Regions from separate parts of the Pseudomonas sp. LjRoot277 genome, predicted to be linked through region 1. Evidence: predicted binding sites of a transcription regulator. Region 1 holds the regulator's gene; each other region holds the start of a gene.
The links. Region 1 encodes FliA, which starts transcription of late flagellar genes. Its sites were predicted from a motif close to CTAAAGTTTNNNNNNNNNNNGCCGNTAA; they were not measured.

Region 1 (10,155 bases):
ATGGGCCTCGTGCCGGGCATGCCGCATTTCTCCTTTCTCAGCATGGCGGCCCTGGCGGCCGGCGGTGCGTACCTGTTCTGGAAGAAGCAGAACGTGGTCAAGGTTCAGGCCTTGCAAGAGGTCAAGCGTCAACAGGAACTGCTGCCATCACCGGCTCGCGCTCAGGAAACCAAAGAGCTTGGCTGGGACGACGTCACTCCGATCGACATGATCGGCCTGGAAGTCGGCTACCGGTTGATTCCGCTGGTGGACCGCAATCAGGGTGGTCAGTTGCTGGCGCGGATCAAGGGCGTGCGCAAGAAGCTGTCCCAGGACCTGGGCTTCCTGATGCCGACCGTGCATATCCGTGACAACCTCGACCTGGCGCCGAGTGCCTATCGCCTGACCCTGATGGGGGTGATCCTGGCTGAAGCGGAAATTTACCCGGACCGCGAACTGGCGATCAACCCGGGGCAGGTCTACGGTACGCTCAATGGCATTACCGCCAAAGATCCGGCTTTCGGTCTGGAGGCAGTCTGGATCGAAATCAGCCAGCGTGCCCAGGCACAATCCCTCGGTTATACCGTGGTCGATGCCAGTACAGTGGTGGCAACCCACTTGAACCAGATTTTGTACAAGCACTCGAGCGAGTTGATCGGTCACGAAGAAGTGCAACAACTCATGCAATTGTTGGCCAAAAGCTCGCCAAAACTGGCCGAAGAACTGGTGCCGGGTGTGGTGTCTCTGTCGCAGCTGCTCAAAGTATTGCAGGCATTGCTGGCCGAACAGGTGCCAGTACGGGACATTCGCAGCATTGCCGAAGCCATCGCGAACAATGCCAGCAAGAGTCAAGATACTGCCGCGCTGGTGGCCGCGGTGCGCGTCGGCGTATCCCGCGCAATCGTCCAAAGCATTGTAGGGACTGACTCCGAGCTACCAGTGATCACGCTGGAGCCAAGGTTGGAACAAATATTGCTCAATAGTCTTCAGAAGGCAGGACAAGGCTCGGAAGAGGGTGTTCTGCTGGAGCCAAGCATGGCTGAGAAACTGCAGCGCTCGTTGATCGATGCGGCGCAGCGTCAGGAAATGCAAGGTCAGCCGGTGATTCTGCTGGTAGCCGGTCCGGTTCGCGCGATGCTGTCGCGATTCGGCCGATTGGCAGTCCCGGGTTTGCATGTGTTGGCTTACCAGGAAATTCCTGACAACAAGCAAGTGACCATCGTTGCGACAGTAGGGCCCAACGGCTGAGGTAGTGGTTTATGCAAGTTAAGCGTTTTTTCGCCGCCGATATGCGTCAGGCCATGAAACTGGTTCGTGATGAGCTGGGCGCTGATGCCGCCATCATTGGCAACCGCCGGATCGCCGGTGGTGTCGAGCTGACGGCTGCCCTGGATTACAAGTTGTCGGCGCTGGCTCCGCGCGTTCCGAACATGGAACTCGAAGACGAGCTGCGCAAGACCCAATCGCGGATCGTCACCGCCCAGGCCGAACTGAGCCTGCGCAGCGATGGCGAGAGCGACAAGTCCACCAATCGCCAGTTATTCGCCGGCCTGCCACTGACCGCCGCCGAGCCGCTGATCGAGCCGACCTACACCGAACCCCGTCGTCCTGCACCCGCTGCGGCACCTGCCTCCGGTGGCGTCGACCCACGGGCGTTCGACTCGATGCGTTTCGAACTCAACAGCCTGCGCGAACTGATGGAAGTGCAACTCGGCTCCCTGGCCTGGAATCAGCTGCAAGGCAGCCGTCCGGCCCAGGCCAATCTTTGGCGTCGCCTGCAACGCATCGGCCTGTCCGGCCCGTTGTCGCGCGATTTGCTGGCGCTGATTACCGATATTGAAGAACCTCGTCAGGCCTGGCGCATGTTGCTGGCACATCTGGCGCGGATGATCGCCACACCGGAAGTCGAGCCTCTGGAAGAGGGCGGCGTGATTGCCATGGTCGGCCCTGCCGGCATGGGCAAGACCACCACCCTGGCCAAACTCGCGGCCCGTTACGTGCTCAAGTACGGCGCGCAAAATATCGCGCTGGTCAGCATGGACAGCTACCGTATTGGTGCTCAGGAACAACTCAAGACGTTGGGCCGGATCCTCAATGTGTCGGTGACGCATGTCGATCCGGGCCAATCGCTGGTGCAGGCGCTGGAGCCTTTGCTGCGCAAACGCGTGGTGCTGATCGATACCGCGGGCCTTCAGGCCAGCGATCCGGCACTGCGCATGCAGCTCGAAAGCCTGGCCGGTCGTGGCATCAAATCAAAAAATTACCTGGTTTTGGCAACCACCAGCCAGAAACAGGTTCTAACGGCCGCTTATCACAGTTACAAGCGTTGTGGGCTCGCTGGCTGCATCCTGACTAAACTGGATGAAACGGCAAGTCTGGGCGAGGTGTTGAGCCTGGCCATCAGTCATGAATTGCCGGTGGCCTACCTGACCGATGGCCCGCGGATTCCGGATGATTTGCATCTACCGCGTCGTCATCAGTTGGTCAGTCGCGCCGTAAGCGTGCAAATGCAAGAAGAACCCAGCGAAGAAGCCATGGCTGACATGTTCGCTGATATTTACCACAGCCCGACCAAGCAGGTTGGCTGAGGTATTAATGAACAGTTTTTGTACCTACATCGATGGTCTGCCATGCATTGTTCAGTTGTTGAACGCGCAGCCAGTAATGTGGCCTCCGTCTAAGTAAGACAAGGTAAAGAAAATTCATGGGCAGCATGCATCCCGTACAGGTGATCGCGGTGACCGGCGGCAAAGGTGGCGTCGGGAAGACTAACGTGTCAGTGAACTTGTCCCTGGCTCTAGCTGAGCTCGGCCGGCGCGTCATGCTGCTGGACGCTGATCTGGGGCTGGCGAACGTCGACGTCCTGCTGGGACTGACACCCAAACGTACTTTGGCCGACGTGATCGAAGGCCGCTGCGAGCTGCGCGACGTACTGTTGCAGGGCCCTGGCGGCATTCGCATCGTCCCGGCCGCGTCCGGCACACAGAGCATGGTTCATTTAAGTCCGGCCCAACACGCCGGCCTGATCCAGGCGTTCAGCGATATCGGCGACAACCTCGACGTGCTAGTGATCGACACCGCTGCGGGCATTGGGGACTCGGTAGTCAGTTTCGTTCGCGCAGCGCAGGAAGTCTTGCTGGTGGTCTGCGACGAACCGACCTCGATCACCGATGCCTACGCACTGATCAAACTGCTGAACCGCGATTACGGCATGAACCGTTTCCGCGTCCTGGCCAACATGGCCCAGAGCCCGCAGGAAGGGCGCAACCTGTTCGCCAAGTTGACCAAGGTCACGGATCGCTTCCTTGACGTCGCCTTACAATACGTCGGCGCGGTGCCTTACGACGAAAGTGTGCGCAAGGCTGTGCAGAAGCAGCGCGCCGTCTACGAAGCCTTCCCGCGGTCCAAGTGCTCACTGGCGTTCAAAGCCATTGCACAGAAGGTCGATACCTGGCCGCTACCTGCCAACCCGCGTGGGCACCTGGAGTTTTTCGTCGAGCGCCTCGTGCAACAAACCGCAGGACCGGTGCTATGACAGCCAGTGGCTACAACCTCTACAAGAATTCGGCACGTGACGCGCAGTACGAGCTGATCGAGCGTTACGCGCCACTGGTTAAACGCATTGCCTACCACTTGCTGGCGCGTCTGCCGGCCAGTGTCCAGGTCGAAGACCTGATCCAGGCCGGGATGATCGGCCTGCTTGAAGTGTCGACCAAATACGACGCCAGCAAAGGCGCGAGTTTCGAGACGTACGCGGGCATTCGAATCCGTGGCGCGATGCTCGATGAAGTACGCAAGGGGGACTGGGCGCCACGTTCGGTCCACCGCAATACCCGGATGGTCAGCGACGCCATTCGCTCGATTGAAGCTAAAACCGGTCGTGACGCTAAAGATCACGAGGTTGCGGCCGAACTCCAATTGAGTCTCGACGATTATTACGGGATTTTGAACGACACCCTGGGCAGCCGGTTATTCAGTTTCGACGATCTGTTGCAGGACGGCGAACACGAAGGGCTGCACGAGGATGGCGCCAGTGCTCATCTCGAGCCGTCACGCGATCTGGAAGATGAACGCTTCCAGGCGGCGCTGGCGGACGCGATTGCCAATTTGCCGGAGCGTGAGCGACTGGTGTTGGCGCTGTACTACGACGAAGAGTTGAATCTCAAGGAAATCGGTGAGGTCCTGGGGGTCAGCGAATCTCGGGTCAGCCAGTTACACAGCCAGTGCGCGGCCCGTTTGCGGGGGCGTTTGGGGGAGTGGCGAGCGCGCTGAAGGCAGTGTGGGGACACTGCGAACGCGGCTGGTGGGGTGTTGAACCGTACCGGTCCCGATCTGTTGTGCTCCAGACAGTCATTGAGTGCTTTGCCGGATTGATTGAAATGGCGCGTCCAGGTGCTGGGCGCGTTTAAGACTGCTTGGAGGTCGAATTGGACAAGAACATGAAAATCCTCATCGTTGATGACTTCTCAACGATGCGGCGGATCATTAAAAACCTGTTGCGTGACCTTGGGTTCACCAACACGGTCGAGGCCGACGATGGCACTACTGCCATTCCGGTTCTCAACAGCGGCAGCATCGACTTTCTGGTAACAGACTGGAACATGCCTGGCATGACCGGTATCGACCTGCTGCGCCACGTGCGTGCCGATGAAAAGCTCAAGCACCTGCCGGTGCTGATGGTGACCGCTGAAGCCAAGCGCGAGCAAATCATCGAGGCAGCCCAGGCCGGAGTTAACGGCTATGTGGTCAAGCCCTTCACGGCCCAGGCGTTAAAAGAAAAAATCGAGAAGATTTTCGAACGCATCGGTTGATGTGCGAAGCCACTGCGCCACGGGGGAGCTATGGAGCATAACGAGTCTTCACAGGGCGATTTCGAATCGACTCTGAAAAAACACGCGGTCGAACTGGTCGAAAGCCTTGAAAAAGGCAGGTTCGGCGACGCTGTGCAACTGATCCATGAGCTCAATCAGACCCGTGACCGTGGCCTGTATCAGGAAGTGGGCAAGCTCACTCGCGAGCTGCATAGCGCGATCGTCAATTTCCAGATTGACCCGCACATGCCGCAAGCCGAGGAAGTCTCGCAGATCACGGATGCCACCGAGCGTCTGGGTTATGTGGTCAAGCTGACCGAGGCGGCTGCCAACCGCACCATGGACCTGGTGGAAAACGCCACGCCGCTGGTCAACGGCCTGAGCAACGAAGCCCAGGCCTTGAGCAACGACTGGGGACGGTTCATGCGCCGCGAAGTCGGGGCTGAAGAGTTCCGCGAGCTGGCCCGGCGAGTCGACGGTTTCCTGACACGCAGCAGCGAAGACAATCGCGTTGTGTCGAGCAACCTCAACGACATTCTGCTCGCTCAGGATTACCAGGACCTCACCGGTCAGGTGATCAAGCGTGTGACCCAATTGGTCACCGAAGTTGAAAGCAACCTGCTCAAGCTCGTGCTTATGGCCAGTCATGTGGACCGCTTTGCGGGCATCGAACATGACCGTGAAGCGATGCTTGCAGAAAAAGATCCGCAAAAACATCTCTCTCAGGGTGAAGGTCCGCAGATTCATGCCGATAAAAGAGAAGACGTTGTGTCCGGTCAGGACGATGTGGACGATTTGCTATCCAGTCTTGGATTTTAGGTTTTTAGGTTTTTAGACCTTTAGGAGCACCCCCTTAATGAGCTTCGGCGCCGATGAAGAGATCCTTCAGGATTTCCTGGTTGAGGCCGGCGAGATTCTAGAGCAACTGTCCGAACAGCTGGTCGAGCTTGAAAGCCGACCTGATGATGCGGACTTGCTCAATGCAATTTTTCGCGGTTTTCACACTGTAAAAGGAGGCGCCGGCTTCCTCCAGCTCAACGAGCTGGTGGAGTGCTGTCACATCGCCGAGAACGTGTTCGACATCCTGCGCAAGGGTGAACGCCGCGTCGACTCGGAACTGATGGACGTGGTTCTCGAAGCGCTGGATGCGGTGAACGGCATGTTTACCGAAGTCCGCGAGCGCAGCCCGATCACGGCTGCCACGCCAGAATTGCTTGCGGCACTGGCCCGTCTGGCCGAGCCGCAAACCGCCGATGAAACGGCACCGGTCGCCGAAGTGGTGGAAGAACCTGCCGCCGAGAGCGAATCGGGTGACATCACCGATAACGAATTCGAACAACTGCTGGACTCGCTGAACGCCGTCAAGGCTCAGGCAGAAGCCCCGGCAGCCGTGCCAGCGCCGAGCAGCAATGCGGCGACCAGCGACGAAATCACCGATGCCGAGTTCGAGTCGTTGCTCGATCAACTGCACGGTAAAGGCCAGTTCGCCGTCGATGCGGTAGCCCCGGCGCCAGCCGCACCGGCTGCCCCGAAAGCGGCAGGCGACAGCTCCGATATCACCGACGACGAGTTCGAAGCACTGCTCGATCAGCTGCACGGCAAGGGCAACTTTGCCGTTGATGCGCTGGAATCGGCCATTGCTGCGGTCCCGGCCCCGGCTGCGCCAACCGCTAAAGCGGCTGGCGGCGATCTGATCTCCGATCACGAGTTCGAATCACTGCTCGACGAATTGCACGGTAAAGGCAAGTTCACCGAGGTTGGCACTGGCGCAGTGGTTTCTGCTCCTGTCGCCAAGGCGCCAGCACCGGCTGCGAAACCCGTTGCCAAAGCGCCCGAGCCTAAAGCCGAAGCGCCGAAGCCTGCCGCAGCTGCAGCACCGGCTCCGGCGCGTGCCCCGTCCGCGCCGCCACCGGAAAAACCGGCCAGCGAAGCCGAGACCACCGTGCGGGTCGACACCGCGCGTCTCGACGAAATCATGAACATGGTTGGCGAGTTGGTACTGGTGCGTAACCGCTTGGTCCGTCTGGGCCTCAACAGCGGCGACGAAGCCATGTCCAAGGCCGTGTCGAACCTCGACGTGGTCACGGCCGACCTGCAAACCGCGGTCATGAAGACCCGGATGCAACCGATCAAGAAGGTCTTCGGGCGCTTCCCGCGCCTGGTTCGCGACCTGGCTCGCCAGCTCAAGAAAGAGATCAACCTGGAACTGGTCGGCGAAGAAACCGACCTCGACAAGAACCTCGTCGAGGCCCTGGCCGACCCGCTGGTCCACTTGGTGCGCAACTCGGTCGACCACGGTATTGAAGAGCCGGCCGAACGTGAAGCGATGGGCAAGCCTCGCAGCGGCAAGGTGATCCTGTCCGCTGAACAGGAAGGCGACCACATCCTGCTGTCGATCTCCGATGACGGCAAGGGCATGGACGCTGATGTTCTGCGCGGCATTGCCGTGAAGAAAGGCTTGATGGACAAGGATGCAGCCGATCGCCTCAGCGAATCCGATTGCTTCAACCTGATCTTCGCGCCGGGTTTCTCGACCAAGACCGAAATTTCCGATGTCTCCGGACGCGGCGTGGGCATGGACGTGGTGAAAACCAAAATCGCCCAGCTCAACGGCACCATCAATATCTATTCGACCAAGGGCAAGGGCTCGAAGATCGTCATCAAGGTCCCGTTGACCCTGGCGATCATGCCGACGCTGATGGTCATGCTGGGCAACCAGGCGTTTGCGTTCCCGCTGGTGAACGTCAACGAAATCTTCCACCTCGACCTGTCGACCACCAACGTCGTGGACGGCCAGGAAGTGGTGATCGTGCGGGACAAGGCGCTGCCATTGTTCTACCTCAAACGCTGGCTGGTCAGCTCTGCCGCTCACGAAGAGCAGCGCGAAGGCCATGTCGTGATCCTTTCGGTGGGCACTCAGCGGATCGGCTTCGTCGTCGATCAACTGGTGGGCCAGGAAGAAGTGGTCATCAAGCCATTGGGCAAAATGCTCCAGGGAACCCCGGGCATGTCCGGCGCCACCATCACCGGTGACGGCCGCATTGCGCTGATTCTCGATGTTCCGAGCATGCTCAAGCGTTACGCCGCACGGCGTATTTGATTCTGGTGGAGCGGGGCGACTGAGCCTCGCTCCGTCTAACGGAGTGTTTATGGCAGTTAAAGTCCTGGTGGTGGACGATTCGGGGTTTTTCCGCCGCCGCGTCTCGGAAATTCTTTCAGCGGATCCGAATATCCAGGTCGTCGGCACGGCGACCAACGGAAAAGAGGCGATTGATCAGGCGCTGGCCCTCAAGCCAGACGTGATCACCATGGACTACGAGATGCCGATGATGGATGGCATCACGGCGGTGCGGCACATCATGCAGCGCTGCCCGACCCCGGTGTTGATGTTCTCCTCGCTGACGCACGAAGGCGCTCGGGTAACCCTCGACGCGCTGGACGCCGGCGCGGTGGATTTCCTGCCGAAGAATTTCGAAGACATCTCCCGCAACCCGGAGAAGGTCAAGCAACTGCTGTGCGAGAAGATTCTCAGCATTTCGCGCAGTAACCGTCGCGCCAACACTTACAGCGCTCCGGCACCTGTCGCCACCCCCGCCCCGACGCCTGCACCTTCGAGCGTCAGCAGCTACGGTAGCAGCGCGCCTGCGCGTCCGGCACCGGCTCCGATTCCGGCGCGTACGCACGCGCCAGCCTCGTCGTCGCCGACGCCGAAACGCAAAGCCTACAAACTGGTTGCCATTGGTACGTCCACAGGTGGTCCGGTTGCCTTGCAGCGGGTTCTGACCCAATTGCCGGCCAATTTCCCCGCACCGATCGTATTGATCCAGCACATGCCGGCCGCCTTTACCAAGGCCTTTGCCGAGCGTCTGGACAAGCTGTGTCGCATCAGCGTCAAGGAAGCCGAGGATGGCGACATCCTGCGTCCGGGCCTGGCGTTGCTGGCGCCGGGTGGCAAGCAAATGATGATCGACGGCCGTGGCGCGGTGAAAATCCTCCCGGGCGACGAACGTCTGAACTATAAGCCGTGCGTGGACATCACCTTCGGTTCCGCGGCCAAGTCTTACGGTGACAAAGTTCTGGCGGTCGTGTTGACCGGCATGGGCGCCGATGGTCGCGAAGGCGCGCGTCTGCTCAAGCAGGGCGGCAGTGCAATCTGGGCTCAGGATGAAGCCAGCTGCGTGATCTACGGCATGCCGATGGCAATCGTCAAAGCCGAACTCGCCGATGCGATCTACGGCCTGGACGATATTGGCAAGCATCTGGTCGAGGCTTGTATCTGATGGATGTTTTAAGCCTTATCGGGATCATCATGGCGTTTGTCGCCATCATTGGCGGCAACTACCTTGAAGGCGGTCACCTCGGCGCCCTGGCCAACGGCCCGGCGGCGTTGATCGTACTCGGTGGGACCATCGGTGCGGCGCTGTTGCAGGCGCCGATGAGCGCCTTCAAGCGCGCCATGCAGATTCTGGCCTGGATCCTGTTTCCTCCGCGCATCGACCTCGCCGGTGGCATCGATCGCGTCGTCAACTGGAGCCTGACCGCGCGCAAGGAAGGCTTGCTGGGTCTGGAAGGGGTGGCTGACGCCGAATCTGACAACTACTCGCGCAAAGGCCTGCAACTGCTGGTGGACGGCGCCGAGCCGGAAGCGATCCGCAGCATCCTGGAAGTGGATTTCTACACTCAGGAAAGCCGCGACATCGAAGCTGCCAAAGTCTTCGAAAGCATGGGCGGCTACGCGCCGACCATCGGCATCATCGGCGCGGTGATGGGCCTGATCCACGTGATGGGCAACCTGGCCGATCCATCGCAACTGGGTAGCGGCATTGCCGTGGCCTTCGTCGCGACCATCTACGGCGTGGCCAGTGCCAACCTGGTGCTGCTGCCGATTGCCGCCAAACTCAAGTCCGTCGCTTTGCGGCAGTCGCGTTATCGCGAAATGTTGTTGGAAGGCATTCTGTCGATCGCCGAAGGTGAAAACCCTCGCTCTATTGAGTTGAAGCTTCAGGGCTTCATGGATTGATGGGAGACATGGACCATGGCACGTCGTCGCCAACCTGAAGAACACGTAAACCATGAACGTTGGCTGGTTTCGTACGCCGACTTCATTACGTTGCTGTTCGCTTTCTTCGTCGTGATGTACTCGATTTCTTCGATCAACGAAGGCAAGTACAAGGTCATTTCCGAAGCGTTGATCGGGGTCTTCACCGACTCCGATCGCGCCCTCAAGCCGATCCCGATCGGTGACGAGCGACCGAAGACCGTGACCCCGGCCAAGCCGCTGGTTAAAGACGCCGAGCAGGTCGACGCCGGTATCGCGGGTGCCAGCGATCCGCTCAAAAGCATCGCCGACGACATCAGCGCGGCG
Region 2 (10,155 bases), 4.6 Mb from region 1:
GCTCGGCGGTGCGTTGTTCCTGCTGCGGCTGCAAGGTTCTAGCGGTGAGTCCGGTGCCGTGTTCAGTGCGGGTTGGAGCGGTTTGCTGAGCGCGTCGTTGATCGGCCTGGCGCTGATCGCTGGCATGTTGCTGGCGGCGCGCGATGAGATGGTCCGAAGCGACGTGAGATTGCTGCGTGGCTTGTCGGTGGTACTGCTGGCCGGTCTGGTGTTGATCAATCTGGCGGTGCTGTTCGTCCTGCCTTGGCAAACGGCGAGCGCGGTGTGGGCGGCCAGCGGTCTGTTCATCATCTGGCTCAGCCTGTACCTGAAGCAGCGCGTGAGTTTTGTCTTCGGTCTGCTGTTGCAGGTCATTGGCGGCGCGGCGTTCCTGATGGCCGGGCCTGATTTGCTCGGACCGCTTGCGAGCGAAGGATTGAGGCCTCTGGCTCATAGCGGTTTCTGGACGCCGATGGTGTTGGGTCTGGCTGCGATGGTTGGCGCCTGGCGCTTGCAGTTCGGCAATCATGCTTCGGCCTTCGATGTGCTGAGCTTGCAGCGTTTGTCCGAAGTGCTGCTGGTGTGGGGCGCGGCTTGGTGGGCGCTGGCGTGGATCAGTGAAGTGCTGCGCTTCGCACCGTTGAATCTGCACGCGACCTTGCTGCTGGCGGTCGCGGCGCTGAGCGTGGCGTTGTGGACAGTGTTGGCGCTACGCCTGAAATGGTCGTCGTTGGGCTTGCTCTGCACCTTGCTGATGCCTGCGGCCGGTTTGGTGTTGCTGGCTGCGTGGCACTCGCGTTATCACCCGGCGGCCAATGTTGGTTGGCTGGTATGGGCGGCCGTGTTCGTGGTGCATTTCCTCTCTCTGCGGCGTCTGGCGCCGATGTTGCCGGCGCGCGCCCTCAGTACCGCCCATGTGCTCGGCTGCTGGCTGTTGATCGGTGTGTTGGCCCTGGAGCTGCGTTACGGCCTGTTGCTGTTGTCCGAGCAGTACAACGCCTGGCGCTGGTTGGGTTGGGCGATTCTGCCGAGCCTGTATCTGGTGCTGATGGCGGCACCCCGTGCCTGGCCATGGCCGGTGTCGGCGTATTCGCGCGAATACCGTGTGTACGCGGCGGCACCGCTGGCGTTGCTGATGCTCGGCTGGTTCTGGCTGGCGAACGTCGTCAGCGACGGCACCGCCGAGCCGTTGCCATACGTGCCGCTGATCAACCCGCTGGAGTTGGGTCTGCTGTTTGCGCTGTTCGGCGTCTACGTGTGGTCCCGCAGCGCTGTGGCGCAACTGGCGATTCGCAAGGACTATGCCGAATACGCCACGCAACTGATCGCTGGCGCCTCGTTGTTTGTGTTCTTCACGGCGCTGGTGATGCGCACGGCCCATCATTGGGGCGGTGTGCCGTTCGAGCTGGATGCGTTGCTCGAATCCATGCTGGTGCAGGCCGGTCTGTCCATCGTCTGGACCTTGATGGCCCTGAGTCTGATGATCGGCGGCCATCTGCGTCATCGCCGAGAAGTCTGGCTGATCGGTGCGGCGCTGATCGGTGTAGTGGTGGCCAAACTGTTCTTTGTCGAATTGAGCAACCGCGGCGGACTCGCCCGGATCGTCTCGTTTATCGGCGTTGGCGTGTTGCTGTTGGTGGTGGGCTATTTCGCCCCGTTGCCGCCCAAGCGCGCCGAGGCTGTGCCGGAGGCTGAAAAACCGGCCCCGCAAACCGAAGGAGTGTCGTCTTGAGTCAGAAGCTGAACCTTGTCTGGTTGGGCGCCGTTGCGCTGGGGGTGGCGCTGTCGGCCGGTGCTCAGGAAAAATTGGCGGACTTCACCACACAGGTGCCATTGTCGGTCAGCGGCGAAGGTCCGTGGTATCGCCTCGAATTGCCGTTGAGCGTGCAATTGAAGGCGCGGCAAACCGATCTCAGCGATGTGCGCGTATTCAATGCCGCCGGTGAGGCTCAGGCGTATTCCTTGGCGCGCGCGCCGGCGCAGACCAGCGAAAACCGCACCCTGACTGACGTGAAATGGTTCCCGCTGTACAACTCGGCGGATTCCACCGAGCACGCACCGAGCGTGCGGGTGCAATCGAGCGCCAATGGCACGCTGGTCGAAGTTCAGCCGTCCAGTCAGCTGGAGGTGGGCGAAGAAATGCTGCGCGGCTGGTTGCTCGACGCCAGTAGCATCAAAGCACCGTTGCAGCAGTTGATCCTCGACTGGACCAGTGAGCGCGACGGTTTCCAGCGTTTCACCATCGAGGCCAGCGACGACCTGCAGCATTGGCAGTCATGGGGCGAAGGGCAGGTGGCACGCCTGACGTTTGCCGACGAGCGGGTCGAGCAACATGAAGTCGCCTTGCCGGGCCAGTCGGCCCGTTATCTGCGCTTGCTGTGGAACACGCCGCAATCGGCACCGACGTTGACCTCGGCGCAACTGCAAAGCGCCAAGACCCGCAGTCTGCCGCTACCGCTTGTCTGGTCGCAACCGCTGGCTGGCAGCAGCGTAAAGGCCGGTGAATACACTTGGCAATTACCCATGGGGCTGAATGTCGAACGCTTGCAGGTCGAGTTGAGCCAGCCCAACAGTTTGGCGCCCGTGACCTTGTCCGGTCGTCGGGAAAGCAGCCTGCCGTGGCAGCCGCTGGGCAGCGGTTTGCTCTACCGCCTGACCCAGAGTGGCCAGGACGTGGTGCAGAACGAATTGCAGCTGTCGGGGCAAACCGTTCAGCAGTTGAAGCTGACGGTGGACGAGCGCGGCGGCGGTCTGGGGGCCGAGGCGCCGACTGTGCGGTTCGCCGTGCGCTCCATTCAATTGGTGTTCCTGGCGCGCGGAGCGGGGCCTTATACGCTCGCGCTGGGAAGTGCCACGGTGAAGGCGGCGAACCTGCCGCTGTCGACGTTGATTCCGGATTACAGCGCTGCAAAGTTGGCGACATTGGGCAAGGCTACGGTGGACGGCGGGGCGGTGGCCACGCCAGCGTCGACCGTGACAACGGCTGCGCCGACGGACACCAACTGGAAGAAATTCGGGTTGTGGGCGGTGCTGCTGCTCAGTGTTTTGTTTCTGGCATCGATGGCGTTCAATCTGTTGCGCAAGCCGCCGGTCAAGCCCTGAAACTGGCAGCAACGCCCGGTGCACATCCGGGCGGTTTCGAACTACGCTCAACCGGGCGCATGAACTCTATTGGGTGTAACACGTCTGATAGGAGGAAATGCGCCCCGACTCGCGTTAAACTGCGCGGGTTTTTAGCCCCCCATTCCACCGGAGCCTTCCATGTCCCGCGTTACCCTGAGTCGCTATTTGATTGAGCAGACCCGTAGCAATAACACCCCTGCCGATCTGCGTTTCCTGATCGAAGTGGTGGCGCGTGCTTGCAAAGAGATCAACCACGCCGTGTCCAAAGGCGCCCTCGGTGGTGTTCTGGGCAGCATGGGCACTGAAAACGTCCAAGGTGAAGTGCAGAAGAAACTCGACGTGATCTCCAACGAGATCCTGCTCGAAGCCAACGAATGGGGCGGTCACCTGGCCGGCATGGCGTCCGAAGAAATGGACAACGCCTACCAGATCCCGGGCAAATACCCGAAAGGCGCGTACTTGCTGGTATTCGACCCACTGGACGGCTCGTCGAACATCGATATCAACGCGCCGGTCGGTACTATCTTCTCGGTGCTGCGTTGCCCGAACGAATACCTGAGCCAAAACGAGCCCTTGAACGAAAAGGCTTTCCTGCAGCCAGGCACCGAGCAAGTGGCTGCCGGTTACGCGATCTACGGTCCACAGACCATGTTGATCCTGACCTTGGGCGACGGCGTAAAAGGCTTCACCCTGGACCGCGAAATGGGCAGCTTCGTGCTGACCCATGAAGACATCAAGATTCCGGAGTCCACTCAGGAATTCGCGATCAACGCGTCCAATCAGCGTCACTGGGAAGCTCCGGTACAACGCTACGTCAGCGAATTGCTGGCTGGCGACGAAGGCCCGCTGAAAAAGAACTACAACATGCGCTGGGTCGCCGCGATGGTCGCGGACGTGCACCGCATCCTGACCCGTGGTGGCTTGTTCATGTACCCACGCGACAGCCGCGAGCCGTCCAAGCCGGGCAAGCTGCGTCTGATGTACGAAGCCAACCCGATGTCGTTCCTGGTTGAACAGGCTGGCGGCGCTTCCACCGATGGCCATCAGCGCATTCTCGACATCAAGCCTGACGGCTTGCACCAGCGTGTCGCGGTGTTCCTCGGCTCGAAAGAAGAAGTCGCACGCGTCACGGCTTACCACAAGGAATAAACCATGACCGCGCCCTGGCAGCCGTTGCTCGAATGGTGGTTCGGAACGCTCGAATTCCCCAACGAAATATCGGCTGACAAGGGCAAGTTATGGTTCGGCAAGCGCGACAGCCAGGACCTCGAAGCGCGCACGCGTTTCGGGGACTGGGTCGAGCAGGCACTGGCCGGCGGATTGACCGAGTGGGCGCAACGCCCCGAAGGTTGGCTGGCCCTGGTGCTGCTGCTCGATCAACTTCCGCGCATGATCTATCGCGACACTCCCAAATCCTTTTCAGGCGATCTCAGGGCTCAGGCACTGGTAGCGCAAGGCATTGCTGCGGATTTCGATCGGCAACTACGGCCGATTCAGCGGGTGTTCATCTATCTGGTGTTTGAGCATTGCGAGAATCTGGCGGTGCAGAACGAGGCGGTTTCGCGGTTTATCGATCTGGTGGCGCAGCAACCTGAGGCTGATCGGGCGGTGTTTGCCGATAACCTGGATTATGCCGAGCGGCATCAGAAAGTGATTGCGCGGTTTGGACGGTTTCCGCATCGCAATGCGGTGTTGGGAAGGGAGTCTACGGCTGAGGAGTTGGAGTTTCTTTCGGGGCCTGGTTCAAGGTTCTAAATCTTCATCGCGGCTGATGCCGTCATCGCGAGCAAGCTCGCTCCCACAGGAGATTTGTGCATGACACAAATCAAGTGTGGGAGCGAGCTTGCTCGCGATGAGGCCTTTAAAAGCGCTTTAGATCCGGAAGCTGCCAACCAACTGTTTAAGCCGCGCCGCCTGCTGCTCAAGGTCTGAACACGCGCGCAACGTCGCCTGCAGGTTCTCCACGCCTTCCTGGTTCAGCGTGTTGATCTCGGTGATGTCGACGTTGATCGACTCCACCACCGCCGTCTGCTCTTCCGTCGCAGTAGCCACCGACTGGTTCATCCCGTCGATCTCACCGATACGCTGAGTCACGCTGCCCAGACGTTCGCCCGCCTGGTTGGCGATGCCGACGCTGCTTTCGCTTTGGCGCTGGCTGTCGGTCATGGTGATCACGGCTTCCCGGGCGCCGACTTGCAGTTCCTCGATCATCTTCTGCACTTGCTGTGCCGAATCCTGAGTACGGTGCGCGAGGTTACGCACCTCGTCTGCTACCACGGCAAAACCGCGACCGGCTTCACCGGCACGGGCCGCTTCGATGGCGGCGTTGAGTGCCAGCAGGTTGGTCTGCTGGGAGATGCTGGTGATCACTTCCAGAATCTGCCCGATGTTCACGGTGTTGCTGTTGAGCGTTTCGATGTTGCCGCACGAATCGCTGATCTTCGCCGAGAGCTGCTGCATCGCCGCGATGGTTTTATCGACGACTTGCTGACCGTCCTCGGCCAATGCGCGAGCATCGCTCGAATGCTGAGAGGCGAGGGCGGCGTTCTGAGCAATTTCCTGGGCGGCGGCGCCCAGCTCGTTGATGGCGGCGGCGACGCTGCTGGTGCGCGAGGCTTGCTGGTCGGAGTTGAACATCGACGAATTCGACGCAGCAACCACACGCAAGGCGACTTCGTTGACCTGGCCGGTGGCCGAGGACACCTCGCGAATCGACGTATGAATACGCTCCACAAAACGGTTGAACGAGGTGCCCAGCGCACCAAATTCGTCCTGGCCGTGGATGGTCAGGCGTTTGGTCAGGTCACCTTCGCCTTCCGCGATGTCATGCATGGCGCGGCCCATGGTCAGTAGCGGCTGCATCAAGAAGCTGATCAGCATGCCCAGCAGCGCGATGATGATCACCACGGCAATGACCATGGCGATGATCGCCGAGGTGCGAAATTCGCTGAGCATCGAGAACGCGGTGTCCTGATCCAGCACCAGCGCCACGTACCAGTCTGCCGAGGGCACACCGTTGACGTGGGTAAAGGAGATGAATTGAGTCTTGCCGTCGATCTCGACTTCTTTCATGCCCGGGCTGACTTTCGGCGCGCCGTTCGGGTAGGCGTCGGTCAGGCTCTTGAGCACCAGTTTGCTGTCCGGGTGAATCAGGATCTTGCCGTCGGCACTGACGATGAACGCGTGGCCGTGGCCGCCGAAGTTCAGCGAGTTGATGATCGCGCTGACGCTGGACAAGTCGATGTCTGCGCCGGCGACGCCGATCATTTGATTCTGATGTTTCACCGGGGTGGCAACGGTGATCACCAGTTTGCCCGACGACGCGGCGATGTAGGGTTCGGTGACGATGGTCTGTTGCGCGCCGTTGGCCGCCTTGTACCAGCCGCGGGCGCGGGGGTCGTAATCCGCGGCACGATTGCCGGCCGGGACCGAGAACATCACGCCGTCGGTGCCACCGAAGTAGCTCAGCTGAAAATTACTGGTGTAGGCGGGCAGGTCGATGGCGCGCTTGAGGTTGGCCTGGGCGCTGCCGTCCACCGCGATCTGCTGAGACAGCGATTGCAGCAACTGAATGCGGCTTTCCAGCCAGGTCTGGATGTTGCTGGTGGTCAGGCTGCCGAGTTCCTGCATCGAGGATTCGGTACTGCTGCGCAGGGTTTGCCGCTGGCGATAGTCGTTGAAGAGGATGAAACAAGCGAATGCAACGGCCACCACGAGGGCGGCAGCCAACAAGATCTTGTGGCTGAACTTCATGTTTCTGGTCATTAAATGAGCTACCGCGGAGAGGCTGGTCAACAAAGGGGCGTCAATTTGCCACAGTCGTGGGCGTTGCGCTGCTTTTATGTCGACTGACCGGCGCCAAAGATTAGGCGGATTTTGTGAAAACCGACGAAATACTCAATAGCGAAAGAAAGTTGCTGATTTTTCGAAACAAGACAGACGAGCGGCCTGATAAATAGCCGGCCGGACAGGGAACCAGACAAGGGTTTTCTCTTCTAAGCTTCAGCTTGGCAGCCATGCCATTCCCCTTCGCCCCAGGAGCTACACCATGTCGCTGCGTTCTATCGCCCTGCTTTCGTTCTGCGTGTTGTTGGCCGCGTGCAGCAAGGTTAATCAGGAAAACTACTCGAAGCTGTCGTCAGGCATGCCCAAGGCCGAAGTAGAAACCTTACTGGGCAAACCCGCCGATTGCTCGGGCGCACTGGGCATGTCCAGTTGCACTTGGGGCGACAAGAACAGCTTTATCAGCGTGCAGTACGCCGGTGACAAAGTGCTGATGTTTTCTGGCCAAGGCCTGAAGTAATCCGGGGCGATGCGCCCACGGGAGAAAAATAATGAAGCGGTTACTGATAGTCCTTTTAGCCGGCCTGGTATTGGCCGGCTGCGCCACTTCCGGCGTAGATCCGTTGGCGCCGAAAACCGCCAATAGCGTCAATCTCAAGAAGTACCAAGGGACCTGGTACGAGTTGGCTCGTCTGCCGATGTATTTCCAGCGCAATTGCGCGCAATCCGAAGCCCATTACACGCTCAAGCCTGACGGCAAGGTGTTGGTGCTCAATCGCTGCCTGACGGCAGACTGGCAATGGGAAGAGGCCAAAGGCGTGGCCTGGCCACAGGAGCCTGGCAAAACCGACAAGCTGTGGGTCGAGTTCGATACCTGGTTTTCGCGGCTGATCCCGGGTGTGGCGAAGGGAGAGTACTGGGTGCTGTACGTCAGCGATGACTACAAGACCGCCATTGTTGGCGATTCGAGCCGCAAGTATCTGTGGCTGCTGTCACGGACCCCGACGGTCAATGGCGTAGTGCGTGAAGAACTGTTGAGCAAGGCACGTCAGCAGGGCTACGACACTACGCGGCTGATCTGGCGCGCGACCGACACGCAGATGGCCAAGACCTCTAACTAACGTCTAGCGCATAACCAATGTGGGAGCGGGCTTGCTCGCGAAGGGGTCATCAAATTCAACAGAGATGTTGACTGACAGTCCGCTTTCGCGAGCAAGCCCGCTCCCACATTTTTTTGCGTCAGCCTAGGAGATCGCGCAGGACTTGTGTGAAGGCGCGGTTACTTTCTTCTTCCCCTGCATGACGCCCGTCGCGCACAACCCACTGGCCATTGACCAGCACATCCCGCACCTGGCGATCACCGCCGGCAAACAACCAACGATTGAGAATTCCGTCGCCACTGGCCGTCGCCAGGTACGGATCGTTGCCATCCAGCACCAGCCAATCCGCACGTTTGCCAACTTCCAGCGCACCAATCGGCTGACCCATCGCCTGAGCGCCGCCATCCAGCGCCGCGTCGTACAGCGTGCGGCCAACCATAGGCTGATCCGCGCCATACAAACGATTACGCCGTTGGTCGCGCAGACGCTGGCCATATTCCAGCCAACGCAACTCTTCTACCACGCTCAATGACACATGGCTGTCGGAACCGATGCCCATGCGCCCGCCCTGAGCGAGGAAATCCACCGCCGGGAAGATTCCGTCGCCGAGGTTGGCTTCGGTGGTCAGGCACAAACCGGCGATGGCGCGACTCTTGGCCATCAGCGTGACTTCTTCCGGGTTGGCGTGGGTCGCGTGAACCAGGCACCAGCGTTGATCGACCTCGGTGTTCTCGTACAGCCATTGCAGTGGACGGCGGCCGCTCCAGCTCAGGCAGTCATCGACTTCTTTCTGCTGTTCGGCGATGTGGATGTGCACCGGGCACTGCTTGTCGCTGGCTGCCAGCACTTCGCTGATTTGCTGCGGTGTTACCGCGCGCAACGAGTGGAAACACAAACCCAGCGACTGCGCCGGTTGCTGCGCCAGGATCGGCTGCAAGCGCGATTGAAGCTTGAGGTAGTTTTCGGTGCTGTTGATAAAGCGGCGCTGGCCTTCGTTCGGGGCCTGGCCGCCGAAACCGGAATGGCTGTAGAGCACCGGCAGCAGGGTCAGGCCAATCCCGGCGGAGCGGGCGGCCTGGCTGATGCGCAGCGCCAGTTCGGCCGGGTCCGCGTAAGGCTGGCCGTTGGTGTCGTGGTGTACGTAATGAAATTCCGCGACCGAGGTATAACCGGCCTTGAGCATTTCGATGTACAGCTGACGAGCGATGACGCCGAGTTGATCCGGGCTGATTTTTCCGACGAGGCGATACATCAAATCGCGCCAGGTCCAGAAACTGTCATTCGGATTCCCCGCCACTTCCGCCAGCCCGGCCATGGCCCGCTGGAAGGCGTGGGAGTGTAAATTCGGCATACCCGGCAGCAGCGGACCGCTTAGCCGTTCGGCGCCATCTGCGTTGGAATCGGCCTGGATATGGGTCAACACGCCATCGGCGCTGACTTCAAGACGTACATTGTTGGCCCATCCACTAGGCAGCAGCGCGCGTTCGGCAAAGAAGGCGGACATGGTTCAGCACCCCATCGTGTGTTATTTGTATATACATATACAGACGTTTGCCTGCTCGGTAAACTCCGGCAAGCTAGCAACCTTTACTAAACGAACAAGGATTAACCGTGCCAACTCCGTCTGCCACATTGCCGCCGAATGCCAATCTGAGCGCCAATCTGGGCGACAGTCCGGCGCCCTTGTACGCCCGCGTCAAACAGATGATCACCCAGCAAATCGACAGTGGAAACTGGCCGCCGCACTACCGCGTTCCGTCGGAAAGCGAGCTGGTCAACCAGCTGGGTTTCAGTCGCATGACCATCAACCGCGCCCTGCGCGAGATGACCGCCGACGGTCTGCTGGTGCGCATGCAGGGTGTCGGCACGTTCGTCGCCGAGCCGAAAAGTCAGTCCGCGCTGTTTGAAGTGCACAACATCGCCGACGAAATCGCCTCCCGTGGCCATCGCCATACCTGCAAGGTCATCACCCTCGAAGAAGAGGCTGCCGGTTCCGAGCGCGCACTTGCCCTGGACATGCGCGAAGGCCAGAAAGTCTTTCACTCGCTGATCGTGCATTTCGAAAATGACATCCCGGTGCAAATCGAAGACCGTTTCGTCAACGCACTGGTGGCGCCGGACTACCTCAAGCAGGACTTCACCCTGCAAACGCCATACGCCTACCTGAACC
Region 3 (10,155 bases), 4.0 Mb from region 1:
CAACTTGTCATACCGTGCAACGGTTTCGCCGCGGTCATCCACCAGCAGCGAGCAGGCATGCACTTTGGCCGTCGGTTGATCCACCGGCGGCAACGGCAAGGTGCCGGCCACTATCCATAACTTGAGGTCGCGGGCGGTCTGTTTCAACCATGGCAGGATCGGGCCTTCACCCAATGCCTCGGCGCGGCCGATGTCGGCAATGTCGCGACGGCCCATGGCGGCGAAGTTTTCCGGCAGTACGGCAAGCTGCGCACCACCGGCTGCCGCTTGCTCAAGCAGCCGACGGGCCTGGGCCAGATTGGCCAGCACATCGCTCTGGCTGACCATTTGAATCACCGCTACAGACATGGCCTTACCCTAATCTGGAATCAACACATACAGGGGACTTACGGCCATGCTACTCCATACGCTTGGGGAGTGTGTTTTCAAAACGCGAGTCAAAAAGGCTTGTCGTAGGTGATTTTCGGCTCTTTCCACGGGCCCTTGACGGTGTATTGGACGCTGGCGAAACGCGCCACACGGTCACCGATCAGCTTGTCGATCAGGAACAGCGCGCCGCCGATAGCCGGTGCACCGACGATCAGCGCGGCAATCGGCAGGTTGTTGGTTACTGGCAAAGTCACCAGCAACTTGGCGTCGATCTGGTCACCCACCAGGTTCAGAGTGCCGTTGAGCTCAACATTGCTCGACGGGCCGGTCATCTGGATCGGCTCCTTGGTCACGTAAACGCCGTTGGTCGCGACCAACAAACCCTTGACCCGGTCATAACTCAGGCCTTTGCCAAACAAGTCAGAAAAGTCCAGACGCAGCCGGCGGCCGATGGAGTTGAAGTTCAGCAAGCCAAACACTCGCAACGCCTGGGCGCTGCCCTCAACTTCAACAAACTGGCCTTTTTTCAGCGAAGCATCGAGGGTTCCAGAGAAGCGCTTGCTGGCCAGCCAGGCCGGCGAACCGGGCCAGCGACCATCGACATCCATATGAAAATCTTCGCTGGTGACACTCGGCGCAAAGCCCCAGCCCTTCAGTACATCGGCGAGGTTCTTGCCGCTGATCCGGCCCTTGTACCAACTGCTGCTGGATCCGGGCGTGCCTTCCCAACCGCCGCTGCCCTGCAGGAGAATGCCCTTGAGGCCCAGATCCAGCGTATTAAGCGCAATGCCCTTGGCGGTCGGACGGACTTTCAGATACCAGGCCCCGACGAGGTCTTTGCCCTGGAACAGCTGATTGATGGTGATATCCATTGCCGGGATCTTCGTCGGATCCACCGAGGCCAGCGGATCCGGCGAATTTTCGTCGGCCAGGACCGTCGGGTCAGGCGCCGGCAAACGCACGTATTGCAGATTGATCGCAATCGGCGCGGCTTTCGCATCGGGGATGCTGGCGCTGCCCTTGACCTGCTGACTGTCGAGTTGCAAGGCCCACGCGGCGGGTTTGCGGTTCAACTGTACGGAAGCCTGATCGAGCGTAGTGCCGACACCGCTGAGCTTGCCAATCTTGAAATCCGCACCGCTGAGCAACTGTTTGGCGTTGCCGCCCGCATCCTGGCCGGCGTACTTGTCTACCAGGTCCTTCCAGGGGCCGACGTCCAGTTCCGACAGCACGCCGCGCACCCGCAGGCCTTTGGCGCCGGGTAGCACGGCATTACCGCCACCCAGGAACAACTCGCCACGACCGTCGGCAAAATTGCCGGGCGGCGCCGCAAACGTGAAGTTCGCCAGCTCACCGTAGTTGACCCAGTAGCGCCGCTCGGGCCCCTGCAGGGTCATGCGGAACGTGGTGTCGCGGCCGACGTCGGCCGCCATGCCGAACGGTGCCGGCAAATCGATTGCTACACCCTTGAGGTTGGAGCTGACCATCAATTGACTGTCGGCCCCATCAAGGTTCAATTGCAGCTGATAAGGGATCACACCGGACACTGGCAACGGCTGAGTCACACTCAGCCAATCAGTCAGTTTCTTGACCTCGACCTGGCCCGAGGCGGCGACGCGAGTCTTGAGGGTGCCGGGACCGCCATCGGCGAAAATCTGTGCAGTAACCGGTTTATCAAAGGCGCGCGCGGTGATGTTTTGCCCGCTCAAACCCTTGGTGCTGTCGAAACGGAAATCGCCCTTGAGCTGAGTCAGCTCCAGAGTTGGCTCGGCCAGTTTCAGACGGGCGTTGGCGGTCTTGAAGTCGACGAGGATCTTCGGCTGCTCGCCTTTGACCAATGGAATGTCCAGTTTCAGTTTGCCCCGCAGATCGCCCTCGCCTTCCCAACCGGCAAAGGTGGCGGCGGTGCCGATCGGTGCTTCCTGGAGAATCTTCAGGCCATCGCCCAACCCGCCGGCGAATCCGCCGTCGAGGAACAGATGGACGTTTTGCCCCGCTGGCGCACGGGGAATATTGACGTAAATGTCGCTGACCTGGGTATTGAGCAACTGCCCCTTGCTGGCCAGGATCCGCACACCGCTGTCTTCAACAAACACGTCCCCCGTGACTTTGCTGACATGTGGCCAGCCTGGCTGGAAGGCCAGTTCGGCGTCGTGAACCTTGAAGAACAGGCTGATGCTGCGGGCCGTCTCGGCGGCCCCGTGGTTCAGCGAACCCTGGTACTGGAAGAAGCCTTCGTCCACCGCACCTTTGAGAATCGCCGTACGCAGCCATTCGTCCAGCCCCGGGCTGAGCAGTGTAGGCAAGTACTTGGCGGTGTAGCGCCCGTCGCCGTCCACCAGACCGACCCGCAGGTCCATGTAGTCTTCCTGGGTGTGGTCGAAATGCAGACGGATCAGGAAGTCGCCGGCAATCTTGCCCTCCTCGCCCAGCACCTTCAGGTACGGCGCGATCAAAGTGAAGGCGTCTTTATCGAGTTTCCAGGTCAGTCGGGCATTGGCCTGAATGTACTGCCATGGCTTGGCGAAAATCGGGTCCAGGTGCAGGGAAAAATCCTTGCTGTCCATGCGCAGCTCACCACCGCCCAGATCACCGCTGATGCTGCCACTGACATTTCGCGCCGCCGGAGCACCGTGATAGGCATCGAAGCCGACCCGATCCAGGTTGGCGGCAAAGCTGAACTTGCTGTCGTCGGTGGCAGTGGGTCGGAAGTCGATCAGTACGTTGCGCAGGCCACCCGTCACTTTGAGTCGCTCGACGGCGGTGGCGACGCCCTCGGGCAGCGGCCCCAATGCATTCAGTATCGGGGTGATCGGGGTGAGATCGAGGCGGTCGGCTTGCAGATGCCAAAGCTCTTCAGTCTTGTCGGTCGCCGCGTTTTGTTTGAATTGCAGATGCGATTCCCAACGAGTCTCGCCAAGGCTCATGGCCAGCGAATCCAGGGTTACCAGCACGCCTTCAGAGCTGCGCTGGAAATAGCCATTGAGCGCCAGATTGTTGATCTGGATCGGCTTGCGCTCGGCGTACGCGCCCTTGAGTTGCGGCGCGTTCAAGCGAATCGCAGCACTTTGCAGGGCACCCTTGCTCCAGTTCACCCAAAGCTCGCCGCCGGCCTTGAACTCGGAAAAATTCCATTGTTGGGTCACGCGCTCAGGCAACCATTTCGACCAGTCGCTTTGCGGCAGGCTCAAATACGCTTCGGCCTCGCCGTCTTTCCATTCGCTGGCGCGCAGACGAGTACGCAGACTGATGGCCACCGGTTGTCCGTCGGGCAGAGTCAAACGGGCGTCGAGGCGCTGGCGGGAGACGCCGGTTTTCAGATTCAAGCCGACGTAAGTCAGGGTCAGCGGTTGCTCTTGCAGTGGCTGCAAAGTGACCTGGCTATCGAGTACCGACAGTTGCTGAACCATCTGCATGCGATTGAGCAATTGCTCAGGATCCAGCGGCTGATCCTGCTGCACCGGCAAACCTTCCAGCGCCCAATGGCCGTCCTCGCCTTCTTTGAGGCTGATCTTCAGGCCCCTGAGTTCCAGGTGAGCGATGCGCACTTCGCGAGCCATCAGACTGGCCCAAAGATCCGGCACCGCGCGCACCTGATCCAGACGCAGGGCATTGGCGCCCTCGCCGACCATCACGTCGTGAGCCAGCATGATCGGAGCAAAGCCGCTCCAGTTGCCTTCCAGTTCGCCGATATTCAGCGGCATGCCCAAGGCAGCGCTGGCTTTGGCTTCGACTTCGGCACGGTACTCGGCCACCAGCGGGGTCAGCTCTCGGCCGAGGCTGACGTACAACGCCATCAACACCAATACCAACGCACACAGCCCCAGACCCCAGCGGGTCAGTGCGGCCAAAATGCGTGTCAGACGTTCCATGTCAGTTGGCTCCCATGGCAAAAATGCTGCAAAAAGCTGAGGCCAGCCGTTCTAGCAGGGTTGAAATACAGCGATTCAGAGCAGCACCACGTCGTATTGTTCCTGGGAATACATGGTTTCCACCTGGAACCGGATGGTGCGTCCGATAAAACCTTCGAGCTCGGCGACATTGCCCGACTCTTCATCGAGCAAACGGTCGACCACTTTCTGGTTTGCCAATACACGATAGCCTTCCGCCTGATAGGCGCGAGCTTCTCGGAGGATTTCGCGGAAAATCTCGTAGCAAACGGTTTCCGGCGTCTTGAGCTTGCCGCGTCCCTGACAGCTGCTGCACGGTTCGCACAGCACTTGCTCAAGACTTTCGCGGGTGCGCTTGCGAGTCATCTGCACCAGGCCCAATTCGGTGATACCGATGATGTTGGTCTTGGCGTGATCGCGCTCCAGTTGCTTCTCGAGCGTGCGCAGCACCTGACGTTGGTGCTCTTCATCTTCCATGTCGATGAAGTCGATGATGATGATCCCGCCCAGGTTGCGCAGGCGCAGCTGACGAGCGATGGCGGTCGCGGCTTCGAGGTTGGTCTTGAAGATGGTTTCTTCGAGGTTGCGATGACCGACGAACGCCCCGGTGTTGACATCGATGGTGCTCATGGCTTCCGCCGGATCGACCACCAGATAACCGCCGGATTTCAGCGGGACTTTACGCTCCAGGGCTTTCTGGATTTCGTCTTCGACGCCGTACAGGTCGAAGATCGGCCGTTCGCCAGGGTAATGCTCAAGACGATCGGCGATTTCCGGCATCAGCTCGGCGACGAACTGCGTGGTTTTCTGGAAGGTTTCCCGGGAGTCGATCCGGATCTTCTCGATCTTCGGGCTCACCAGGTCACGCAAGGTGCGCAGCGCCAGGCCGAGGTCTTCGTAGATCACACTCGGCGCGCTGATGGTTTTGATTTGCTCGTTGATCTGATCCCAGAGACGACGCAGGTAGCGAATGTCCATCAGGATTTCATCGGCACCGGCACCTTCGGCAGCGGTACGCAGGATGAAGCCACCGGCCTCTTGGATGCCTTCTTTGGCCACGCAATCGGTGACCACTTGCTTGAGTCGTTCGCGCTCGGCTTCGTCTTCGATCTTCAACGAAATGCCAACGTGTGCAGTGCGCGGCATGTACACCAGATAACGCGACGGGATCGACAACTGAGTCGTCAGGCGTGCGCCTTTGGAGCCGATCGGGTCCTTGGTGACTTGCACCACCAGGCTCTGACCCTCGTGAACCAGAGCGCTGATGCTCTCGACCGCAGGGCCTTCGCGCAGAGAGATTTCCGAGGCGTGAATGAACGCGGCGCGGTCCAGTCCGATGTCGACGAATGCCGCTTGCATGCCGGGCAATACCCGCACGACCTTGCCTTTATAGATGTTGCCGACGATCCCGCGCTTTTGCGTGCGCTCGACGTGGACCTCTTGCAGAACACCGTTTTCAACCACCGCCACGCGCGATTCCATCGGCGTGATGTTGATCAGGATCTCTTCACTCATGGCAGGGTCTCGTTCAGGCATGTTCACGATAATGGCCGCATCTTGTCAGTACGACGCTCAACGCGCGTTAAGGGTTTGCCAACAGGGTATGCCGAAATGGCCGAGCAGCTCAGCGGTTTCGCACAGCGGTAACCCGACTACCGCCGAGTAACTGCCATTGAGCCCGGCTACAAACACCGCGCCGAGTCCTTGAATGCCGTAGCCGCCGGCCTTGTCCTGCGGCTCGCCGCTGGCCCAGTAGGCCACCGCTTCATCGCGATTGATGTTGCGAAAACGCACCAGACTGCGCACCACCCGAGACTCGCAACGCTCACCTTCTCGCACCGCAATCGCCGTCAGGACTTCATGTTCACACCCGGACAACATCATAAGCATGGCGCACGCCTCGGCTTCATCAACCGGCTTGCCGAGAATTTTTCCATCCAGCACCACGGCGGTGTCGGCGCCCAGCACGCAAAAATCTGCGTCGGACACGACAGTCCCGCGCCCGGCCTCGGCTTTGCCGCGCGCCAGGCGCTCGACATAGGCCGACGGGGATTCATCTTCTAAAGGGGTTTCATCGATCTCCGCACTGATGGCGGAGAACGGCACGCCGATCTGCGTGAGCAGTTCACGCCGACGCGGCGAGCCTGAGGCGAGGTACAGCTGTTTCATCAAGACATCTCCCTTGTTTAGTGCCCCGCCTCACAAATACTGTTCCTTTTTGGCGGCGTCTGTTGTTGCCATACTGCGTTGCCGCTCCTCGCCATAGCCAGCTATGACTTGTCGCGGCGCCTTGCCTGGCAACAACAGCCACTCGCCAAAAAAGAAACATATTTGCGAGACAGGGCACCGGTGCGGGCAAATGCCTGACCGAATTAATTGATTTTGTAACGTCGACGCAAACCGCGCAAACCGTAGCTGATCCATGGCCAGAGCAATGCACTGACCAATGCCGGCAAGACCAGCGCCAGCGTCGGCTGACGATTGCCGGTCAGGGCGCTGAGCCATAGTTGAACAAGCTGCGCGAGGCCGAAGATCACCAGGATCACCAGGCTCTGTTGCCACATAGGGAACATGCGCAGGCGTTGTTGCAGCGCCAGCACCAGGTACGTGATCAATGTCAGGATCAACGCGTTCTGGCCCAGCAGCGTGCCATAAAGCACGTCTTCGGCCAGGCCCAGGCACCACGCGGTGACCATCCCGACTTTCTGCGGCATGGCTAACGCCCAGAATGCCAACAGCAAGGCCAGCCACAGTGGACGGAGGATTTCCATGAATTGCGGCAGCGGCGAAACGCTGAGCAGCATGCCTATGGCGAATGTCAGCCAGACCATCCAGCCGTTTCGGGATGCAGTAGCACCAACCATTATTCTCGTCCCCCAGTGGTAGCCGGCGCAGAGACAGGCGGTTTGGCAGCAGGCTTCACGGCAGCGGGCGGTTTAGCGGCCGCAGGTTGCGTCGCGGGCGGCTTGCTGGCGGCAGGTTTCGCAGGAGCAGGATGAGTCGCCGCAGGTTTGGGCGGGGTTGTGGCAGCAGGGGCAGCAGGGACAGCCGTCGGTGCAACCGGCGTCACGGGCGCAGCAACAGCAGCCGGGACGATGGCAGGTTTCGGCACGGTCGCTGGAATGATCGGTCCACCACCATGCTGGTCCAAAGCCTCTTGAGCCTGGGCAGCTTCGTTGGCGCGCTCTTCGGCTGTGCGGCCGTCGGTGAACACCAGCAACAGGTAACGGCTACGGTTCAAGGCGGCGGTCGGCACGGCACGCACAATAGCGAACGGTTGACCGGAATCGTGAATCACTTCCTTGACCGTCGCCACCGGGTAACCCGCCGGGAACCGCTGCCCCAGACCGGAGCTGACCAGCAGATCGCCTTCTTTAATGTCGGCGGTATCGGCCACGTGACGCAGCTCCAGGCGTTCCGGGTTACCGGTGCCGCTGGCAATCGCCCGCAGACCGTTACGGTTCACCTGTACCGGAATGCTGTGAGTGGTGTCGGTCAGCAGCAGCACACGAGAGGTGTACGGCATCAACTCGACCACCTGTCCCATCAGGCCGCGGGCATCGAGCACCGGCTGACCGAGGACCACACCGTCGCGCTCACCTTTATTGATGATGATGCGGTGGGTGAAGGGATTGGGGTCCATGCCGATCAGCTCGGCCACTTCGACCTTCTCGTTGACCAGCGCGGAGGAGTTGAGCAACTCGCGCAGCCGAACGTTCTGCTCGGTGAGGGCGGCAAGCTTTTGCATGCGGCCCTGCAACAGCAGGTTTTCGGTTTTGAGTTTTTCGTTTTCGGCGACGAGCTCGGTACGGCTGCCAAATTGGCTGGCCACACCCTGCCATAGCCGCTGTGGCAGGTCGGTGATCCAGTAAGACTGCATCAGTACCAGCGACATTTGGCTACGCACTGGCTTGAGCAGTGTGAAGCGGGCATCGACCACCATCAGCGCGACCGATAGCACGACCAGCACCAACAAGCGCACGCCCAGTGAAGGCCCTTTGGTGAAAAGCGGTTTAATAAGCCGCTCCTCCCAGGCAAATGTTCTCTTTATTCATACGGCATCAAACCGGCCTGGATGCAGACTGACAGAAGATAAACGCCAACAGGCAGCACTGCAAAGTGCTGCCTGCGCGCCAACAGCATAGATGCGTCGGGCGAGATCACTCGCTCGACAGCAGGTCCATGGTGTGTTTATCCATCATTTCCAACGCACGGCCACCGCCGCGAGCAACGCAGGTCAGCGGGTCTTCGGCAACGATTACCGGCAGACCGGTTTCCTGGGCCAGCAACTTGTCGAGGTCACGCAGCAAGGCGCCACCACCGGTCAGTACCAGACCACGCTCGGCGATATCGGAAGCCAGTTCCGGAGGCGATTGCTCCAGCGCACTTTTCACAGCCTGAACGATGGTGGCCAGGGACTCTTGCAGAGCTTCCAGCACTTCATTGGAGTTCAGGGTGAATGCGCGTGGAACGCCTTCGGCCAGGTTACGGCCACGAACGTCGACTTCGCGAACTTCGCCGCCCGGGTAGGCAGTACCGATTTCCTGCTTGATGCGCTCGGCAGTGGATTCACCGATCAGGCTGCCGTAGTTGCGACGCACGTAAGTGATGATCGCTTCGTCGAAGCGGTCGCCGCCAACCCGTACGGACTCGGCGTAAACCACACCGTTCAGGGAGATCAGCGCGATTTCAGTGGTACCGCCACCGATATCGACAACCATCGAGCCGCGAGCTTCTTCAACCGGCAGGCCGGCACCGATCGCAGCAGCCATTGGCTCTTCGATCAGGAACACTTCACGGGCACCGGCACCGAGGGCCGACTCACGGATGGCACGACGCTCAACCTGGGTGGATTTGCACGGAACGCAGATCAGCACGCGAGGGCTAGGCTGCAGGAAGCTGTTTTCGTGAACCTTGTTGATAAAGTACTGCAGCATCTTTTCGCAAACGCTGAAGTCGGCGATCACGCCATCTTTCATCGGACGAATGGCAGCAATGTTGCCCGGCGTACGGCCGAGCATGCGCTTGGCCTCGGTGCCGACAGCAACGACACTTTTCTGGTTACCGTGTGTCCGAATAGCCACAACCGATGGCTCATTCAGGACGATACCGCGCTCGCGCACGTAAATAAGGGTGTTGGCAGTGCCCAGGTCAATGGAAAGATCGCTGGAAAACATGCCACGCAGTTTCTTGAACATGGGAAAGGGACCCTAGGCAACGCGTGGGTAAAAAAGTGCGGCAAACTCTAACAACGACAGGGATTTTGGGCAAGGCGCCAATATGTTAAATTGGCCGCTTTTCTGTGCACCAACCCCCACAATCGCGGCCTTATGACCGTAGAAATGCGGTAGTGTTCCGACAATCTAACACACGGATAGCATCCGTTCTGTTTTCCTTCCACTGGAGAATCCCATGACGCTTGAACGCTCCGACGTGGAAAAAATCGCTCATCTGGCCTGTCTGGGCCTTAATGATGCCGATCTTCCACACATCACTTCGGCCCTGAACAGCATTCTGGGGCTGGTCGACGAAATGCAGGCGGTCAATACCGACGGTATCGAGCCGCTCGCCCACCCACTGGAAGCCAGCCAGCGCCTGCGTGCAGACGTCGTGACCGAGACCAATCATCGCGAGGCCTATCAGTCCATCGCACCAGCGGTCGAAAACGGCCTGTACCTGGTTCCGAAAGTCATCGACTAAAGGGAAAGAGCCTGCAATGCATCAATTGACTCTGGCCGAGATCGCCCGCGGTCTCGCCGATAAAAAGTTTTCTTCCGAAGAGCTGACCAAAACCCTGCTGGCGCGTATCGCCCAGCTCGACCCTCAGCTCAACAGTTTCATTAGCCTCACCGAAGACCTGGCGCTTGCGCAGGCGAAAGCCGCTGACGCACGCCGG

Region 2: ACSQ87_RS29825 (methyl-accepting chemotaxis protein) is a predicted target of FliA. The motif match lies at 6,944-6,971, and genes of this name have one in related genera.
Region 3: ACSQ87_RS27420 (Maf family protein) is a predicted target of FliA. The motif match lies at 6,539-6,566, and genes of this name have one in related genera.

Annotation. Positions count from the first base shown of each region.
Region 1 covers NZ_CAXURI020000001.1:1,866,877-1,877,031, forward strand. The annotation lists gene flhA (flagellar biosynthesis protein FlhA) at 1-1,227, shown strand, start outside; gene flhF (flagellar biosynthesis protein FlhF) at 1,239-2,567, shown strand; gene fleN (flagellar synthesis regulator FleN) at 2,684-3,514, shown strand; gene fliA (RNA polymerase sigma factor FliA) at 3,511-4,251, shown strand; gene ACSQ87_RS08910 (chemotaxis response regulator CheY) at 4,419-4,790, shown strand; gene ACSQ87_RS08915 (protein phosphatase CheZ) at 4,821-5,609, shown strand; gene ACSQ87_RS08920 (chemotaxis protein CheA) at 5,647-7,890, shown strand; gene ACSQ87_RS08925 (protein-glutamate methylesterase/protein-glutamine glutaminase) at 7,940-9,070, shown strand; gene ACSQ87_RS08930 (flagellar motor protein) at 9,070-9,810, shown strand; gene motD (flagellar motor protein MotD) at 9,826-10,155, shown strand, end outside.
Region 2 covers NZ_CAXURI020000001.1:6,449,486-6,459,640, reverse strand. The annotation lists gene ACSQ87_RS29845 (DUF2339 domain-containing protein) at 1-1,711, shown strand, start outside; gene ACSQ87_RS29840 (DUF3999 domain-containing protein) at 1,708-3,081, shown strand; gene ACSQ87_RS29835 (class 1 fructose-bisphosphatase) at 3,241-4,251, shown strand; gene ACSQ87_RS29830 (DUF924 family protein) at 4,255-4,857, shown strand; gene ACSQ87_RS29825 (methyl-accepting chemotaxis protein) at 4,975-6,867, opposite strand; gene ACSQ87_RS29820 (lipoprotein) at 7,151-7,405, shown strand; gene ACSQ87_RS29815 (lipocalin family protein) at 7,437-8,006, shown strand; gene ACSQ87_RS29810 (formimidoylglutamate deiminase) at 8,125-9,489, opposite strand; gene hutC (histidine utilization repressor) at 9,690-10,155, shown strand, end outside.
Region 3 covers NZ_CAXURI020000001.1:5,873,012-5,883,166, forward strand. The annotation lists gene ACSQ87_RS27405 (carbon-nitrogen hydrolase family protein) at 1-348, opposite strand, end outside; gene ACSQ87_RS27410 (YhdP family protein) at 438-4,241, opposite strand; gene rng (ribonuclease G) at 4,317-5,774, opposite strand; gene ACSQ87_RS27420 (Maf family protein) at 5,832-6,428, opposite strand; gene mreD (rod shape-determining protein MreD) at 6,632-7,123, opposite strand; gene mreC (rod shape-determining protein MreC) at 7,123-8,277, opposite strand; gene mreB (rod shape-determining protein MreB) at 8,420-9,457, opposite strand; gene gatC (Asp-tRNA(Asn)/Glu-tRNA(Gln) amidotransferase subunit GatC) at 9,672-9,959, shown strand; gene gatA (Asp-tRNA(Asn)/Glu-tRNA(Gln) amidotransferase subunit GatA) at 9,976-10,155, shown strand, end outside.